2 regions of the Corynebacterium sp. LK2590 genome follow, and region 1 is predicted to be linked to the other one. Evidence: predicted binding sites of a transcription regulator. Region 1 holds the regulator's gene; the other holds the start of a gene.

Evidence for each region. The regulator LexA, encoded in region 1, represses DNA repair genes until DNA is damaged. The targets are predictions, from matches to a motif close to CGAACANNTGTTCG.
Region 2: the regulator LexA is predicted to act here: its motif matches at 6,666-6,679, upstream of VVR85_RS06410 (DUF222 domain-containing protein).

What each region holds. Positions count from the first base shown of each region.
Region 1 is NZ_JAYWMH010000001.1:301,665-311,035, forward strand. It holds gene VVR85_RS01395 (HPr family phosphocarrier protein) at 1-131, opposite strand, end outside; gene VVR85_RS01400 (fructose-specific PTS transporter subunit EIIC) at 259-2,397, opposite strand; gene VVR85_RS01405 (1-phosphofructokinase family hexose kinase) at 2,437-3,405, opposite strand; gene ptsP (phosphoenolpyruvate--protein phosphotransferase) at 3,857-5,638, shown strand; gene VVR85_RS01415 (DeoR/GlpR family DNA-binding transcription regulator) at 5,723-6,505, opposite strand; gene lexA (transcriptional repressor LexA) at 6,761-7,513, opposite strand; gene VVR85_RS01425 (hypothetical protein) at 7,724-8,170, shown strand; gene nrdR (transcriptional regulator NrdR) at 8,290-8,748, shown strand; gene hrpA (ATP-dependent RNA helicase HrpA) at 8,772-9,371, opposite strand, start outside.
Region 2 is NZ_JAYWMH010000004.1:79,784-89,154, reverse strand. It holds gene VVR85_RS06440 (biotin carboxylase N-terminal domain-containing protein) at 1-1,340, shown strand, start outside; gene VVR85_RS06435 (GntR family transcriptional regulator) at 1,460-2,074, shown strand; gene VVR85_RS06430 (putative hydro-lyase) at 2,097-2,900, opposite strand; gene VVR85_RS06425 (NRAMP family divalent metal transporter) at 2,985-4,148, opposite strand; gene VVR85_RS06420 (RNase H family protein) at 4,598-5,899, shown strand; gene VVR85_RS06415 (YdcF family protein) at 5,979-6,503, opposite strand; gene VVR85_RS06410 (DUF222 domain-containing protein) at 6,703-8,262, shown strand; gene purE (5-(carboxyamino)imidazole ribonucleotide mutase) at 8,390-8,911, opposite strand; gene VVR85_RS06400 (5-(carboxyamino)imidazole ribonucleotide synthase) at 9,079-9,371, opposite strand, start outside.

The DNA of each region.
Region 1 (9,371 bases):
TCGTCATCGTCTTCGCCCACCAGGTTGAGGAAGATGTCCTCATCGAACTCGCCAGCGGCGTCAGCGATGATGGAAGCCGGACGGGCGTGCAGGCCCACGGAGGAACCTACCTTGACGGTCTTGGAAGCCATGATTAATCAATCCTTTCATCGGTTGTTTTCTGCCCCAGTCTACGGCGCGCTAGTTCCGCGTGCCACGCCCCGCGCCGGAGGGCGCGCGACTGTGACGGACGCGGTAGCACCGCGGGGCGTTCCTGCTTTAAGCAGTGACGGGCTCGGCCTGGGCGGCGGCGTCCTTCGCGGCGGCCTCACGCACGGCCTTGTTCGGCCAGAACTGCTTGAGGGCGAGCACGCAGATGGTGGAGACCACCACGCCGGCGATGATCGCCAGGAAGTAGCTGCCGACCGGGGAGATGGCGAAGGGCACGAAGATGCCGCCGTGCGGGGCGCGGGAGGTAACGCCCATGCCCATGGAGATGGCACCGGTGACGGCGCCGCCGGCCATCATGGCCGGGATGACGCGGAACGGGTCGGCCGCGGCGAACGGGATGGCGCCCTCCGAGACGAAGGACAGACCCAGCAGCCAGGCGGACTTGCCGTTTTCCTGCTCCGCCGGGGTGAACAGGTTCTTGCGGATGAACGTGGCCAGCGATAGGGCGATAGGCGGCACCATGCCGGCGGCCATGACCGCGGCCATGATCTCCATGGAGGCCTGGTCGCCGGTGGACAGGCCGGCGGTGGCGAAGAGGTAGGCCGCCTTGTTGACCGGGCCGCCCAGGTCGAAGCACATCATCAGGCCGAGGATAAGGCCCAGCAGGACCGCCGAGGAGCCGGTCATGGAGCGCAGCCAGTTCTGCAGGCCCTCCATGATGCCGGCCAGCGGCGCGCCCAACAACATGTACATCAGTACGCCGACGACCAGGGTGGCGAACAGCGGGATGATCACCACCGGCATCAGGGAGCCCAGCCAGCGCGGGACCTTCCAGCTGCCGATCCACATGGCGACCAGGCCGGCGATGAGACCGGTGACCAGGCCGCCGATGAAGCCGGCGCCCAGCAGCACGGCGATGGCACCGCCGGCAAAGCCCGGGGCGATACCGGGGCGGCCGGCTAGTGCGAAGGCGATATAGCCGGACAGCGCGGCCACGATGAAGCTCATGGCGGCCTGGCCGGTGGCGAAGAGGACCGCGCCCAGGTAGAGCATCATCCCGGAGCGCTGGAATTCCATCATCGCCCCGTCGACCTCAACGGTATTGCCCGGCAGATTGGTCGGGGAGTAGTCGGTGGTAATGGCCTGCCAGCCATTGGCGACGTCGGCGCCGCCGAAGAGGAAGCCGAGCGCCAGCAGCAGGCCGCCGGCGGCCACGAACGGCACCATGTAGGACACGCCGGTCATGATCGCCTGCTGGATGCGCTTGCCCCAGCCCAGCTTGGCGCCTTCCTCGGATTCGCCGGAGGAGGCTGCGGCCGTGCCGCTGACCTTGCGGGCGTTCGGGTTCTGCGCGGCCGCCACGGCCTCATCCAGCATGGTGCCGGGCTCGTTGATGGCGCGCTTGACCCCGGACTCGATCACCGGCTTGCCGGCGAATCGCTCGCGGTCGCGGACCCCGACGTCGGTGGCGAAGATGACGGCATTGGCGGCCTGGATGACGCTGCCGGGCAGCGGCTCCTGGTTGGCAGATCCCTGGGTCTCCACGTGCAGCTCGATATCGGAGCGGGTGTCCGCGTTCTGCGTCAGCGCGTCGGCTGCCATGTAGGTGTGGGCAATACCGGTCGGGCAGGCGGTCACCGCCACGATGCGCGTGACCGCGGCACCGGACGCCGACTCCTGTGCACCGGTGGCAGCAGTGCCGTTAGCAGCAGCGGGACCGGTGACCGCGGTGGCCCCGGCCTGTGCCCCGGCGGTGCCGGCCGCCTCGCTAGCTGGCTTCTTTGGCTTCTTTTCCGCGTTGACCACGCCGAGGACGGCCTCGACGACTTCTTCCGGGCGCTGGGCGGTACGTAGGACCTCGAGGAAGTCCGGGCGGACCAGCGCGCGGGCCAGCTTGGACAGAATCTTCAGATGGGCCTTGCCGCCGCCTTCGGGAGCGGCGATAAGGAAGACCAAGTTCGCGTCACCGTCGGGGCCGGAAAAGTCGACGCCGTCGGCCAGGCGCGCGAACGCCAGGGTCGGCTCGGTGACCGCGGCGGAGCGGCAGTGCGGGATGGCGACCTGCCCGGCCACGCCGGTGCGCCCCTTGGACTCGCGTTCGATGGCTGGCTGGGCCAGGCCGTCGATTTCCGTGGCGCGGCCGGTGGCGTGCACCAGCGTGGCCAGCTCGGTGATGACCGAGTCGACGGAATCGCCGAAGTGGGCATCAAGGGCCACCAGGTCGGCGGTGATGATCTCAGAAGCCATGAGACAGCTCCATTTCTTTAGGATTTCGGGAAAGGATATTTAGTTATCAAGTTCGTCGAGCGTGGTGCCCGCCAGGTCGATCTGGTCTGGCCGGGGCAGGGTGGTACCGGCCAGGCCCGCGGCGGCCGTGCCGTAGGCGACGGCCTGGCGCAGCGCCTCCGGGCGGGTGGTGCCCGCGGTGCGCGCCAGCAGGTACCCGGCGAGAGCCGAGTCACCCGCACCGACGGTGGAGACGACCTCGGAAGCCGGGGGCGTGGCCACCCAGGCACCATCGGCGGTGACGAGTACCGCGCCGGCGCCGCCCAAGGTCACCAGGATTTCGCCGACCCCGCGCTGGACCACGGAGCGGGCCGCAGCCACGACTCCAGAATAATCGCCGCGCGCGGCCTGTTCCTCGAGCGCGAGCCCGTCCTCGCCGGCGAGCTGGCCGAGCTCGAAGCCGTTCGGCTTGAGCAGATCCGGGGCCGCGGTGTCTAGGTTGCGGGCGATTTCCAGCATGGGCTGGTCGGAGGTGTCCACCGCGATCCAGGTCTGCGGGGAGGCGCTGCGCAGGGCCTTGATGAGCGAGGAATACCAGTCAGCCGGGCAGCCCGGCGGCAGGGAGCCGGCCAGCACCACCCAGTCCGCGTTCGCCGAGAGGGCGCCCAACCGCTGGATGATTTCCTGCTGGACCTCCGGACCCACCAACGGGCCTGGGCCGTTGATCTTGGTGGTGCCGCCGGACGGGTCGGTAATCGTCGTGTTTACGCGGATGGTGTGGTCGAGGGGGACCGCCTCGTAGGGCAGCGCGGCGTCCTCGACCAGGGAGAGGAATAGATCCGAGGGGCCCGCGGGAAACAGCGCCACGGTGGGGTGCTCCGCCAGGTACGCGGCGTGGGTGACGTTAATGCCCTTGCCGCCGGCGACTTGGGAGACAGACCGGGCGCGGTGGACCAAACCGGTGGTCAGCGGTTCATCGAGGGATAGGGTCGCGTCGATGCTGGGGTTAGGGGTCAGCGTCAAAATCATGGTGGGTGGTGCTTCCTCCGGCGGGCGCTTCGGCCAGTCGCTCCGTGCCTCCTTGCCGGTTGTCTCTAGCTGCGGGCCTGAGTGCCAGCAGGGGTGAGACATCCGACGGTGCCCGGGACCGAGTGGCCGAGGGGTCAATGTCAACGAACTGTAACGTGTGACAACGTTTGCAGACGTTTACTTTGTATTGTTGCCCGATTATGCCCGTATGTCAATGGGTATATGTGGTTTTCCGTGGGTCTCGGTAGACTGGGCAGAAAGTTGTTCTCTTGCGGAGCCTCGCCGGGGCCTGACGACTCCTGCACCAGTGGGCCGGAGGCGCACTGGACCTAGTTTCGGAAGAGCTCAGAATTCGTTTCTAGTGAGTACTGGCGAGCCTGAGTAGGATTGCCATAAATACGCGTATACCGATCTTGTCTACTTAGTCTTCAGACGTAGGGAGAAGTTTTACATGACCAACACCGACAACACTGGCAGCACCGCCACCACCGGGTCGACGAGCGCTGAAGCTAGCTCGGCTCAAGCGAACGCCGGGCAGCGGGGCACCATCGCGGGCACCGGTGTGGTGGCCGGCGTCGCCTACGCTCCCGCGGTGTGGGTACGTCCCCGCCCGCAGCTGCCGCAGTCCGGGGAAGCCATCGTCGAAGAAGACCAGCGCGAGGCCGAGTTCGCGCGCTTCCAGGAGGCCGCGGAAACCGTCGCGCAGCGCCTCGAGGGGCGTGCGGGAAGCGCCGAGGGGCATGCGGCGGAGGTTCTGAAGGCCACCGCCTCGATGGCGCGGGATAAGGGCTGGCACAAGACGGTGCGCAAGAACGTGCGCGGCGGCAACGGCGCGGAATACGCGGTAGTCGCCGCCACGGACAAGTTTGTCTACATGTTCGAATCCGCCGGCGGTGTCATGGCTGAGCGCACGACGGACCTGAAGGACGTGCGCGATCGCGTCATCGCGGAGCTGCGCGGCGAGGACGAGCCGGGCCTGCCCTACGTCGAAGGCGAGGCCGTGCTGCTGGCCGACGACTTGGCGCCGGCGGATACTGCGACGCTGGACATCGACCGGATCAAGGCCCTGGTGACCGAGCTAGGCGGGCCCACCAGCCACACCGCCATCATCGCCCGCCAGCTGGACATCCCGTGCATCGTGGCCACGGGCGCGAAGCTGCGCGAGCTCAGCGCGGGCGAGTGGCTGTTCGTGGACGGTTCCCGCGGGCTGGTCGAAACCGGCGCGGACGCCGACAGCTCCCAGGCCGCCGTGGCCGAGTACCAGGCCAAGGCCGCCAAGATCGCCCAGTGGGAGGGTCCGGCCCAAACCAGCGACGGCTACCGCGTGCAGCTGCTTGCCAACGTCGCCGACGGCAACGCCGCCCGGCTGGCCGCTGGCACCCAGGCCGAGGGCGTGGGCCTGTACCGCACCGAGCTGTCCTTCCTCAACGCCTCGGAGGAACCGAGCGTCGACGAGCAGGCACAGATTTACTCCAAGGTCTTCAACGCCTTCGGCGACCGCAAGGTCGTCGTGCGCACGCTGGACGCCGGCTCGGACAAGCCGATTAGCTACGCCACCCTCGATGATGAGGAGAACCCGGCGCTGGGCGTGCGCGGCCTGCGCATCGCCCGCGACAACGAGTCGCTGCTGACCCGGCAGCTCGACGCCATCGCCCAAGCCGCCGAACAGCGCCCGGAAGGCGCGCAGACCTGGGTCATGGCCCCGATGGTGGCTACCGCGAACGAGGCCCGCTGGTTCGCCGGCCTGTGCCGGGAACGCAACCTTATCCCGGGCGCGATGATCGAGGTCCCCGCCGCGGCCCTCATGGCCGATACCATCATGCCGCACCTGGACTTCGTCTCCATCGGCACCAACGACCTGACCCAGTACACCATGGCCGCGGACCGCCTGTCGCCGCAGCTGGCGTACCTGACCGACCCCTGGCAGCCCGCCGTGCTGCGCCTTATCCAGCACACCTGCGTGGTCGGCGGCGACAACAACGTTCCCGTAGGTGTCTGCGGCGAGGCCGCCGCGGATCCGATGCTCGCCGCCGTCCTCACCGGCCTGGGGGTTAACTCCCTGTCGGCCGCCTCGACCGCCGTTGCCGGCGTGGGCGCGCAGCTGGCCGAGCTCAGCCTCGAGGACTGCCGCAAGATCGCCGCCGCAGCCGTGTCCTGCGAAGGCCCCTCGGAGGCGCGCGACAAGGTCCGCGAACTCATTGAGGAGCTCGCGCAGCCTGAGGTCGAAAGCTAACGGCCCCGGCAGTCCAACTAAACAACCCGGCCGAGCCGCCGCCTTAACGCGGGGCTTGTGCCGGGTTGTTTGTATTGGAGGGGGTTAAGCGTCGACGATGACCACGGTGATCTCGCGCTCGCGCAGCGCGTCAACGAAGCTTTGCGGTGCCGCCGAGTCCGTGATGACGACGTCGATGTCCGAAATCTTGGCGAAGCTGACCAGGTAGTCGTTGCCCAGCTTGGAAGAGTCACACAGGACCACAACCTTTCGGGCGTTGGTCACGAACGCGGCCTTGATGGCCGCCTCCTGGGCGTCTGCGGTGGACAGTCCGTGATCCAGGGTCAGGGCGTTGGTGCCGATGAACGCGACGTCGGCGCGCAGCAGCGCCATGGTGCGCAGGGCGGTATCGCCGACCACGGCCTGGGTTATGCCGCGCACCGTACCGCCCAGTAGTTGTACGTCCTTGATGCCATTATTGGCCAGCGACAGGGCAATGGGCAGGCTGTTCGACACGATCGACAGTTGGTTGGCCAGGGGACTCGCTGCGATGAGATCGCTTAGCGCGTTCGTGGTGGTGCCGGCGTCCAGGAAGATGCTGCCCGGGGTCTCGGGGAGGAATTCGAGGGCCGCCTCGGCGATCGCGGATTTCGCCCCGGTGGCCGAGCGCGAGCGCGTGTCCAGGGTGAACTCGGCGGTCTGGAAGGTCTGCGAGGCCACCGCACCGCCGTGGACGCGGTGGACGACGCCCTCGCGGTCCAGGACGGCCAGGTCGCGGCGGATGGTCTCGGCGGTGACGTCGAATTTATGGGAGAGTTCCGTGACATTGACGCGTCCCTCGACGGCGGTGAGGGACGCAATCTGCCGACGGCGTTCTTCTGCATACATTGGGTAGTTCTCCTCGGTCCGTGGGTACGCGCGCGGATGGGCGCGCGCACACGGTGAAATGGGTCTACTCAAATTGTTCCAGAAAAACCGCGTGGGCAAACACAAACAGAAAAACCCAAGCACCCGGTTCTTGGGTTGCTTGGGTATTTCTTGAGGTAGATCGGGCAAATCGGAACTACGGCCATGAGGCGGGAGTGACCTTTTGCATGCCCCGCTACCTCAGAAAGGGGGAATAACGCGGAATGTTCCGGGGAATTAGAGCTTGCGCATCACGGAGACGACCTTGCCCATGATTTCCGATTCCTCCCCGTTGATAGGGGAATAGGCGTCATTGTGGGGCAGCAGCCACACCCCGGTGGAGTCGCGGTGGAACTCCTTGACGGTGGCTTCCTCGCCCTCCAGGAGGGCTGCGACGAAGTCGCCTTCCTCCGCCGTGGACTGCGAGCGGACGATGACCCAGTCCCCGTCCAGGATGCCGGCGTCCCGCATGGAGTCGCCGACGACCTGCAGCATGTAGAGATCGCCGCCGCCGACGACCTCATCCGGCATGGGGTAGTAGGTGTCGATGTTTTCCTCGGCCGTGATGGGGGTCCCGGCGGCAATGCGCCCGACGACGGGGATGTAGCTGACCTGGCCGGCATCGGGCGGGGTCTGCGGGAGATCCGCGGACTTGCTGGCCTTCTCGGCCTTCGCGTCTTCCTTCTCGGTGTTGAGGTGGCGGACATCGACGGCGCGCGGCTTGTTGGGATCGCGCCGCAGGAAGCCCTTCTCCTCCAGCTGCTTGAGCTGGTAGGCCACCGAGGAGGTCGACTGCAGGCCGGCGGCGTCACCGATCTCGCGGATGCTCGGCGGATAGCCGCGCAGGAGTACGGCGTCGTGAATGACCTCGAGGATGCGCCGCTGGCGGGCGCTTAAGGAGTCGAGTGTCGGTTTTTGTGAGGATTTGCTGGGTCGGGCCATGGTCTTTAACTCTCCAAGTTGACTAGCAGGTCGGTTAGTGGGGGACACAGGCGCTGCGGGCCCGCGAAAATTCCTACCTTCCTTTCTAGCACGAAATGTACAAATGTTCGAGATCTTCGCCCGTGCGCTAGACAAATTTTGGGAACCCTGCTATAAATCGAACACAGAACCTAATTCGAACATTCGAACGAAGGAAAGTCGGTGCCATGTCGGGGTCCGGATTTAGACTCGGTGGCACCAAGGAAAGGAAAGATTACTATGACTCTCGCATTTGATGACCGCCGTATCGCTAACACCGAATTTGCAGCTTACCGCACCGGTTCCCGCACCCCTTCCGTGGTGCCCGCGGCCGCGGTGTGGGAGCCATCGGTCCGAGATTTCGGGGATCGGCAGGGCGCGCCCGCCTGGTCGGGGCACGGCCCGGCTGGCGTGGGGTCGCGCTATTCTCGAACGCTCACGCTAGATAATCGAACAGACCGTCGTTCGCAGCCCGCGCTGAGCGCCGAGGATTTCGCAGGGCAGCCGCGCGGGATGGTCTCCGAGCAGGGGCGCCAGAAGGGCAACTACGCGCTCGGCGCTGTGTTCGGATGTGCAGTCTTCTTGGGCACGCTGGCGGCGGGCATGGGGCTTGTTGACGGCCCGGAGTCCGCCAGCTCGATGGGAGCCGTGGACAGTGCCATCACCCAGCAGGCTCACCTGAACTAGGCCGCGGTCCGGGCACTCGGCTTTCCCATCGCCGCGCGCAGTAGACTGGTAAGGCATCCGCGTGGTCCGCTGGTGCGGATGAAACCGGGAAGCTAGAAAGATACGGGGAGCGAGCCGAGTTGTATTGCCCATTTTGTCACCACGAACAGTCACGCGTCATCGACTCCCGCGTCGTTGACGCGGGTGCTTCCATCCGCCGCCGGCGCGAGTGTTCTTCGTGCCGGGGCCGTTTCACCACGGTCGAAAAGGCGGTGCTGTCCGTGGTCAAGCGCAACGGCCTGTCCGAGCCGTTTAGCCGCGACAAGCTGATCCGCGGCGTGCGCCGGGCCTGCCAGGGCCGTGATGTCTCGGACGACGCCTTGAAGCGCCTGGCCCAGGAAGTGGAGGAGACCGTGCGCAGCCACGGCAGCTCCCAGATCAACGCCAACGATATCGGCCTGGCCATCCTCGACCCGCTGCGCGACCTCGACGAGGTGGCGTACCTGCGCTTCGCCTCCGTGTATAAATCCTTCGACAGCGCGGATGATTTCGAGTCGGAGATCCGCCTGATGAAGCGCCGCGACCGGAGCAACTTCTAGGCTTCGGCCGCGGCAGCGCGGCGCTAGGCCAGCTTGTCGACAGCCTTCTGGATGCGTCGCAGGGACACCGCGTGCGCGGTGCCGAGGCGTTGGGCGAACAGGGAGACTCGGAGCTCCTCGATCATCCAGTAGATATCCCGCACCGCCTTCGTCTTAGATCTCCCGGCTGGCAGCGAACGCAGGCGATTATTGAGGTAGGCCTTCGCCTCGTCGACCTCCGCTTGGCGGTCCGCGTCCTTGTCCGGGTCGAGGTTCATCTCTTCTAACCGAATGCGCACCGCCTGCAGGTAGCGCGGCAGATGCCGCAGATGTTCGATGCCGTTTTTCGTGATCGCCTGCGGGGGAAGCAGGAAATCCAGCTGGGCGCGGATGTCGTCGATGGCTGGGCCGGTCCACTTGTCGAGCTCGTCCGTGATGCGTCCGTATTCGACCAGTCCCGGGGCGATGGCGACGACCATCTGGCGCACCCGCCCGGGCACGTCCGGGGCGACCTTCTTGCGCAGCTGGTCGAATTCTTCCGGGGAGCGCACCGCGCCGCCGGCCTCCAGCAGGAGATCGCGGATGGCGGCCACCCGGGCGTCGGAGACCAGGCCTTCGGCCCCGCCGTGCGGGTAGTTGTCGAT
Region 2 (9,371 bases), on a different contig from region 1:
TGGCCCCGGGCACCTCCGATCCCATCGGCGACTGGCAGGAGGCCCGCGCCTTCGCCGAGGAGCACGGCCTGCCGATCGCCATCAAGGCCGCCTACGGTGGCGGCGGGCGCGGCCTGAAGGTCGTGGACACCATGGAAGAGATCGAGGGCGCGTTCAACTCCGCCGGCCGCGAGGCCATGGAGGCCTTCGGCCGCGCCGAGTGCTTCGTGGAGAAGTTCCTAGTCCACCCGCGCCACGTGGAGGCCCAAGTCCTGGCGGATACCCACGGCAACGTGCGCGTGCTGGGCACCCGCGACTGCTCTACGCAGCGCCGCTTCCAGAAACTCATCGAGGAGGCCCCGGCCCCGAACCTGACCGAGAAGCAGTACCAGGGCATCATCGAGGGCTCCCGCGCCATCTGCCAGAAGGTCGGCTACACCGGCGCCGGCACCGTGGAGTTCATCGTCTCCGAGGACGGCACCATCTCCTTCCTGGAGGTCAACACCCGTGTCCAGGTCGAGCACCCCGTCACCGAGGCCGTGACCGGCGTGGACATCATCGCCGAGCAGTTCCGGATCGCCGCCGGCGAGGAGATCTCCCTCGCGGAGGATCCGGAATCTCACGGCCACGCCTTCGAGTTCCGCATCAACGCCGAGGACATCCTCAACGGCTTCGCCCCCTGCCCGGGCACCATCGTGTCCTTCGAGCCGCCGACGGGCCCCGGCATCCGCGTCGATGCCGCCGTGCGGACCGGGTCCATCGTGCCGCCGTACTACGACTCCCTGATTGCCAAGCTGGTGGTCTGGGGACCGACCCGTCAGGTAGCCCTGCGCCGCGCCCAGCAGGCGCTGCAGGAGTTCACCGTCTCCGGCGTGCGCACCGTGCTGCCCTTCCACCGCGACATGGTCAACAACCCGGCGCTGACCGGCGACGAGCTGGAGCTCTACACCGACTGGGTGGACCACAACTACCGCCCGTCTGCCGGACACCAGACCGAGCAGGTGGAGGCCATCTACACGCAGCGCCGCACCGTTGCCATCGAGGTCGACGGCAAGCTTATGAACATCGGCCTGCCCGTCGAGTTCTTCCAGGCGCCCGCCGGGGCCACTAGCTCCGCCGCGCCGGCCGGCGGCGAGGCCAAGGCCGGATCCGCCGGGGCCGTGACCGCCCCATTCGAGGCCAACCTGGTCGAGTGGAAGGTCGAAGACGGCGCCGAGGTCGCCAAGGGCGATGCCATCGCCACCATCGAGGCCATGAAGATGGAATCCGCGGTCAAGGCGCCCAACGCCGGCACGATTTCCATCAAGATCGACGCCGGCGAGCGCGTCACCCCCGACGACGTCATCGCCACCATCAACTAACCCCCTACCCCGCCGCGTCCCCCGGGCGGCAGTGCGGCCCCCTTTTCGCGGGGCGGTGCCGCCAAGCAGAAGGGCCAAAGTGCCCTGCTAGCCGGGGGTGCGGCATTAGACTGTTACGCATGCTTTCTCAGACCGTCGCGGCGGACCTTAGGGACGCCATCTCCCGGGGCGAGTACCAGCCGGGCGAGCAGCTCAGCGAGGTCAAGGTGGCCGCGCGCTTCGAGTGCTCCCGCAACACCCTGCGCGAGGCCTTCGCCCGGCTGACCGCCGAGCGGCTGGTGGAGCGCATCCCCAACCGCGGGGTTTTCATCGCCACCCCGGACCGCGCCTATATCCAGGATCTCTTCCGCGCCCGCGCCGCCATCGAGCCCTCCGGGGTGCTGTGGGGCGAGTTCGCAGACGCCGACGCGCTGGTCGCGCTGACCGAGTCCGCCCGCGCTTTCGCCGCCCGCGGCGAGCACCAGGAGGTCTCCAACATCAACCAGCGCTTCCACCGGGCGCTGGTGGCCGCGCTCGGCTCGCCCACGCTGGACGAGCAGATGGGCAACCTGCTCGCGCGCATGCGCCTGACCTTCCTGCTGGTCATCCCCCGCTACCCGCTGCTGCACGCCGATCACATCGACGGCAACGTGCAGCTGGCCGGCCTTATCGCCCGCGGCGAGCGCCGCGCGGCCGCCGATCTCTCGCACGCGACGCTGCGCGCGACCTGCGAGAAGATTCTGGCTGTGGTTTAAGGCCGTGTTTTAGGCCGGCGGCCTAGGGCACCTGGTAGCCCAGGTCGCGGGCGTCGGTGACCAGCATCTGCCCCGGCGCGTGGGTAATCGCCAGGCGCGGCGCCGAGTTCATCACCACCGCCTGCGGGGTCACCCCGCAGGCCCAGAAGACCGGGATATAGCCGGCAGGCACGTCGATGGCCTCGCCGAAGTCGGGCGCGTCCAGGCTATCGATACCAATCGCCGCCGGATCCCCCACGTGCACCGGCGCCCCGTGGACGCCGGGGTAGCGGGAGGTAATCCGCACGGCATCGGCTACCTGGGAGGCCTTAATAGGCCGCATGGAGACCACCATCGGCCCGCTAAAGACCCCGGCCGGGTTGGTGGCAATATTCGTGCGGTACATGGCCACGTTCTTGTCCTGGGCGATGTGGGGGATCTCCACGCCGTTGTCCAGCAGGGCGGTCTCGAAGGTGAAGGAACAGCCGATGAGGAAGCTGACCATGTCCGGGGTGTAGAAGGAGGTGGCATCGGCAGTTTCCTGCGTTAGCTCGCCGTTTTCGAAGACGCGGTAGCCCGGGATGTCGGTGCGGATGTCCCCGCCGGCCAGCAGGTCCGAGGTGTGCTGGCCGGCCTCCAGCACGCCCACGATGGGGCACGGCTTGGGGTTGCGCTGGGCGAACAGCAGGAAGTCGAAGGCGTATTCCTGGGGTACGGCCAGCAGGTTGGCCTGCATATAGCCGCGGGCCAGCCCCGAGGTCGTCGGCAGCGGGTGGTGGCGGGCGAAGGCGCGCACCTCCGCCGGGGTCGAATTCGGGTTGAGTTGCTGGGTGCCTTCCGGTGCCATGGGGTAGCCTTCCTTCTTGTTATTTCGCTGGGGTGCTGGGATTAGGGTGCTGGGCCTAGGGCGCTGGGACTAGGGTGCTGCCGCCTAGGACCAGAGGGCGGCGATGCCGCTGAAGGCCATCACGCCGATGAAGATGGTCAGGAACCAGGCGAGGACGCCCAGGACCAGCAGCCAGGTCGGGTACTTGTAGCCCTGCAGCAGGTCGCGGCGGCGCCAGGCCACCCACATCACGATGGCGAAGCCGATGGGCAGGATGAGGCCGTTGATGGCTCCGGCGAAAATCAGCAGGGTCTGCGGGGCGGAGTTCAGCACCACGAAGGCCACCGCACACACGGCGATGAAGGCGACGGTGGCGAAGTTGCGGACCTTGTCGCTGGAGTTCTGGGAGGTCACGAAGGACACGGAGGTGTACGCCGCGCCGATGACCGAGGACAGGCCGGCTGCGAACAGGACCACGCCGAAGGCGCGGAGGCCGAATTCGCCGGCGGCGTGCTGGAAGGCATCGGCAGCAGTGTTGTCTTCAGACAGGGTGACGCCGGTGGCGACCACGCCCAGGACGGCCAGGAAGAGCAGCACGCGCATGATGCCGGTGATGATGATGCCGGAGACCGAGGTGTAGGTGATGCTCTTGACGTTCTCGACGCCGGAGTAGCCGGTGTCGATCAGGCGGTGCGCGCCGGCGAAGGTGATGTAGCCGCCCACGGTGCCGCCGATGATGGTGGTGATGACAAACGGGTCGATGGTCTCCGGGGCCACGGTGTTTTTGAGGGCCTCGCCCAGCGGGGGCTGGGAGACGATCGCCACGTAGAGCATGAGCAGGATCATGATGGCGCCGAGTGCGGCCACCAGCCGGTCCAAGGCCATGCCGGCGCGCTTGGACAGGAAGATGAAGATGGCAATGGCGGAGGCGATCAGGCCGCCCCAGCGGGCGTCGAGGCCCAGCATGGCGTTCATGCCCAGGCCGGCGCCGGCGATGTTGCCGATGTTAAAGACCAGGCCGCCAAAGAAGACGAAGGCGGCCAGCACCCAGCCGAGCCCCGGCAGGACCGTGTTGGCCAGGGTGTTGGCGCGCATGCCGGACACACACAGCACGCGCCAGACGTTGAGCTGGATGGCGATGTCAACGATGATCGACACCGCGATAGCGAACGCGAAGGCAGCGCCTATCTGGACGGTAAAGACAGAGGTCTGGGTCAAAAAGCCCGGGCCGATGGCGGAGGTCGCCATGAGGAACATGGCACCCGCCATGGCGCCAATCCCCTTCGAGGCCGGGGACTTCTTCTTGGCGCCCGCGGGGGAGGCGGCGGCATCGGCAGCCGGTTGGGTGGTGCCTGCGGCCTGGGCGGAACCCTGGGCGGGGCCCTGGTTGTCGCTCTGGTTGCTGTGGGCGGGGCCCTGGTTGGAGTCCCGGCCTGGGGTCGAGCCGGTGTGAGAAGTGGATTCGGGTGTCTGTGCACTCATTGTTTTCCCTCCGCGATATAGGTCACACAGGTTTGTGATGCGCATCATCTTAGGGGGTTGTTGAACAATATGTAAAGGCGAACCCCACCCGCCTAACCCCGTGGGCATCGTGGGTACCCCGGGGGAGGCAGTTGGCTGGTGGTTGGTGGGCGGTTGGTTGGCGGTTGGTGAGCGCTGGCAGGTTAGTGCCTACCCCGGGGAACGGGCCCGGATGCCCGTACGGTTTACTAGTAGGCATGGAACCCGTCGATCTCGCCGCGCTGGTAGGTACAGAATCGCGTACTTACCGATCGCGAAAGGTCACCCCGCAAATGCACAACGCGCCGGTGCACGTGGCCATCGCCATGTGGGACATCCCCTGGAAGTCCGCCGCCGAGGGCAAGCTCAACGGGTGGGTCATCGCCGTGGATGCCAAGCCCGGCCCGCGCTTCGTCCGCACCGGGCGCACCACGGAGGAAGACACCGTGGGGCCCGTGATGCGCGACCTCAACGACGCCATCAGCGGCATCCGCAGCTTCAACGGCGCCAAGAAGAAGGTATGGTGCAACGTCGGCCGCCGCCGCGGGGCGCTGCGCCTGGAGCTGGAGAAGCAGGGCTACCTGGTCACGGGCAGTTTCTCCGAGTACAACCGCGCCTGCCCGCGGGCCAGCAAGCTGCGCACCGTCGAGGAGACCAAGGCCAAGCGCCAGGGCAAGCGCAACGGGCAGTCCCCCAAGCGCAAGCCCACTCCCCCGCCCGCCACGGAGGCTCACTGGTGGCCGCAGTTCTCCGACTTTTCTAACGCTAACGATGCCACCCCCACCCGCATCGCCACCGATGCCTCCTCCGACACCAACATCAAGGGCGCGTCGTGTTTCGTCGCCAGCAACGGCGACTACCAGCTACTTACCCGCCGCACGAAGGCCTCCACGGACGAGCTCGAGCTCGAGGCCCTCACCCTGGCCTTGAAGTACCTCGTGCACACCGATGCCACCGACGTCCTCATCGAGAGCGACAGCCAGGCCGCCCTACGCGCCGTCGATTACATCACCGGCCAGGGCAAGCTCGGCAAGCGCTGGCGCGGCATCCACCCGGGCGCGCTCTCCCGCTTCCAGCAGGCCTGGAAGGACAACCAGGGGCAGCGCAGCATCACCTTCCGCCGCGTCATGGGACACTCCGGCGACCCGCTCAACCGCGCCGCCGACAAGATCGCCATCATGGGGCTGCGCGCCATCGCCTACCGGCAGAAGGAGGTTCGCGACACCCTGGCAGAGGGCATCGATAAGGCCCTGCAGGAAGCCGCAAAGGACGCCCACAAGCGAGCTGCGTCGCGCCTGCCCGAGTCGGTGACGCGAGAGTCTGAGGCTGGTTCTCGGTCCGGTTCTGGGACTGGGTCTGGTGCTGGTGCTGGTGCTGGGTCTGGGGCTGGTGCTGGGTCTCGGGCTGGTGCTGGGTCTGGCTCCGGCGCGCGGAATAAGCGGCGACGGGGCGGGCGCCGCGGGGGACGTCGTCGCGGTGGGCGCCGACGCGGAAGTCCGGGCGCGGGGTCTGGGGCCTAGGTTTTCGGGGGCTGGTTCTGGGGCAGTTTTGGGGCCTGTTTGGGGCCTGCTTTGGGGCCTGTTTGAGGCTAGTTTGAGGCTAGTCGGGGCGGCCTTCGAGGCGGTGCCGGAGGCGTCGCCAAGCGATGCGCAGCGCAGAATGCGGCGTCGCGGCGAGCTCACGGGCATAGTTTTGTAGTTTGTGGCCCTTCGGGGTCGGCGCGGCGACCGTGTGAATAGGAATCTTGAGGTGCCAGGCCCAGAGACGGGTGCGCAAGATGTGGAAGTTGCTGGTGACGACGGTCATCGTCGAGCCGCGGGGTACCAGGCGCGCGGAATTTTCGAGGTTTTCGTTCGTACTGGTGGCCAGGGGCTCCAGGATGATGCGCTCCGGGTCGATGCCTTGGGCGGTGAGGTAGTTGTGCATCGGGAGCGCTTCCCCGTGCCCGCTGACCACGATGGGGGCTTGGGGGTATGCCTCGGCGAGGCGGGCGGCGGTGGCGAGGCGGGCGCGGAGCAGCGGTTCGGGGCGGCCGGCGGTGGTGCGGGAGCCGAGGACGACGATGGGGGCCGTCGGGTCAAGTGATGGTCGCCGGGAGGCTTCTCCGCCGTCGTTTTTGAACATAAGAATTAGGATACTTGAGGGCATTTGGCGGCCCATTCGGCGCCGTTAATGCCTATTTCTGCCAGAGGTTACCCCCGTTTTACTAACAATGTGACCATCTAGAACAAAGTTTTGCTTTAGGGGTTGCGTGGGGTGGTTGCGTGAATAGGATTGATGTCGTAAGGAACAAAGGTTCGAGCACCTCAAGGGGGTGAAGATCATGACCAAAGCGACGCAATCCATTGCCGAATGTGTAGCCGAAATCGAACAGGCATACTCCCGCCTGCACGCCGCCGTCACGGAGGTGGACTCGGTGTACTTTGGTGAGATCTACCCTTATTTCGAGAAGCTCGCTGCCCTCTCGGGCACCATCACTACTATCGATGCCGCCTTCGCGTTCATCGCCGAACGCGACGACGCCGGGCGCCACGTCAACTCCACGCGGGCGATGGACTACCTGATGAACCGGCTGGGGCTGTCCTACGGTGAGGCGAAGGACCGGCTCCGCAACGGGCAGACCATCTTCGGGACCGCTCCCCTGTCGGATCCGCCGCCCCTGCAGGACCCGCCGGAGGATGCTGAAGCGGGCGCCGGCAATGGCGCCGCTGATGGTTCGGCTGACGGTTCTGCTGCTGATGGGGACGCTGCGGCCGCCGCACAGGCAGAAGAAGAGCGCCGGAAGCAGGCCGAGGAGCGCCGCAGGAAGGCCGAAGAAGAGGCTCGTATTCGCCGGGAACGCGAGGAAAAGGCCCGCGCCGAGGCGCAGCGCAAGCTGCGGGAGAAGGAAGCTCTTCGCGGGCGCTACCTGTCCATCATCGACCGCGAGCTCAAGCACCTGAACGCGCACGCCACCCCGGGCCCGAACGAGCTGCGCAACAAGGCCATCGACGAGGCGAAGAAGCGAAATCTGAAGGACTTCGCCCAGTGGTTGCGCCGCGAGGTCCGTGCGGCGAATGCGCGCAGCCGGGATCCCTTCGGCAACCGGGACCGGTTCGCCGCCACCCGCAAGCGTCATTTGGAGTTCAGCCCCGCGGATGCCGACGGCGGCGTCCACGTCAGCGGTTACCTGGATGGCGCCACCGCGGCGCTGATGAGCCAGGCCTTCGCGCCCGCCACGCGTCCGGGCACCCCGGACCTGCCGCCGGAGGAAGACAAGCGTAACTACCGCCAGCGGATGGCGGACCAGTTCACCGCAATTTTGCAGGAGTACCTCGGCTCGCGCGAGAAGGCGCACCCCGGCCTGGGCTCCATCATCATCTCCGGAACGGTCGAGGACTTCGAGAACCTCAAGGCGGATTCCCTGCTGCCCACCAACACCGGGCACTCGCTGACCCCGCTGGACATTATCCGACTCGGGGCCGCGGCTAGTGATTACCTCTGCATCATGGACTGCGAGGACTTCCAGCCGCTGGCGCTAGGTCGCTCGAAGCGGACGGCGAGCTTCATGCAGAAGCTGGCGCTGATTGCCTCCGAGCTGGTTTGCTCCCACCCCGGGTGCGACCGGGCCGCCAATGCCTGCGATGTCCACCATCTGCAGGCCTGGTACTACGGCGGGGTCACGGACATACACAATCTGACATTGTTATGCCGCTCCCATCACGTCAATAACAACGACAGACAAGATGGCAGAGGAAACATGGGCCATGCGGCCAGGGATCCTCGCAGCGGAAGGGTCGGGTTCGTCAGGCCCGGAAGTAGCGACGTCGAATGCAACGAATCAGTCGCCGCCCAAGAGGCCGCCGGGTATAAGCTCCGAAGGCAAACCGCGGCCGCTAGTTAAGACGGCCTAGTTGAAACAGTAGTGAGTGCCGGTAGTAGATGTCTGTAGTGGATACATGGATACCGGTAGTGGAGCCTGCCCGCGGCTAGATCAATGGGATCCGTGTGAGATCCGTGTGGGTTCCGTGTTAGTCACCCAGCAGTTTCCGGCGGAGGTTTGCGTCCTTTTCCTCCACCGAATCTGCCATGTCCTGCTGGTATTTGCTCATCTTCTCGATCAGCTGGGGATCGCCCGCGCCCAGGATCCGGACGGCCAGGAGGCCGGCGTTCTTGGCGCCGCCGATAGAAACGGTGGCGACCGGTACCCCTCCCGGCATCTGGACGATGGACAGCAAGGAATCCAGGCCGTCGAGCTCCTTCAGGGCCCGCGGGATACCGATGACCGGCAGCGGGGTGGCCGCCGCGACCATGCCCGGCAGGTGGGCCGCCCCGCCCGCACAAGCGATGATGGCCTGCAAGCCGCGGGTGTGGGCCTGCTTGGCGTAGGCGAGCATCTTCTCCGGAGTGCGGTGGGCCGAGACGACGCCGACCTCAAAGGGGACGCCAAATTCGGCCAGCACCTGGGCGGCCGGTTCGACGGTGGGCCAGTCGGAATCGGATCCCATGATGATGCCGACGCGGGCCTGGGTGTTCTCTGGGGTAGCGGTCATGCTGTGGGGCACTCCTTTGGTGAGTTTTGGGTTCTGGGTGCTGGGTTCTGGATCCTGGGGCCTGGATCCTGGGGCCAGGTTCTGAAGGCCGGGGCAAAGGTACGCGGGGCCTGAAGGCCGGGGTGAAGGTGCGCGGGGCCCGAAAGAAGCTGCCGGGCCCCGGTGGCCTAGTCGTCCCAGCGGGCGTTGACCAGGAAGCCGGCCGCCAGGCGGGCCTCGTGCCGGGTCTGCTCCGCGTCCTGGCCGGTCAGGTTGACGTGGCCAATCTTGCGGCCCGGGCGGTGGCCCTTGCCGTAGAGGTGGATCTTGGCCTGCGGGAAGCGGCGGTGGACCTCGACGGCGCGCTGGGCGATCGGCATCTCCGGATCCTCCTCGGCGCCCAGGACGTTGGCCATGACGGTGACCGGGGCGGTCGGGGTGGTCGACCCGAGCGGGTAATCGAGGACGGCCCGCAGGTGCT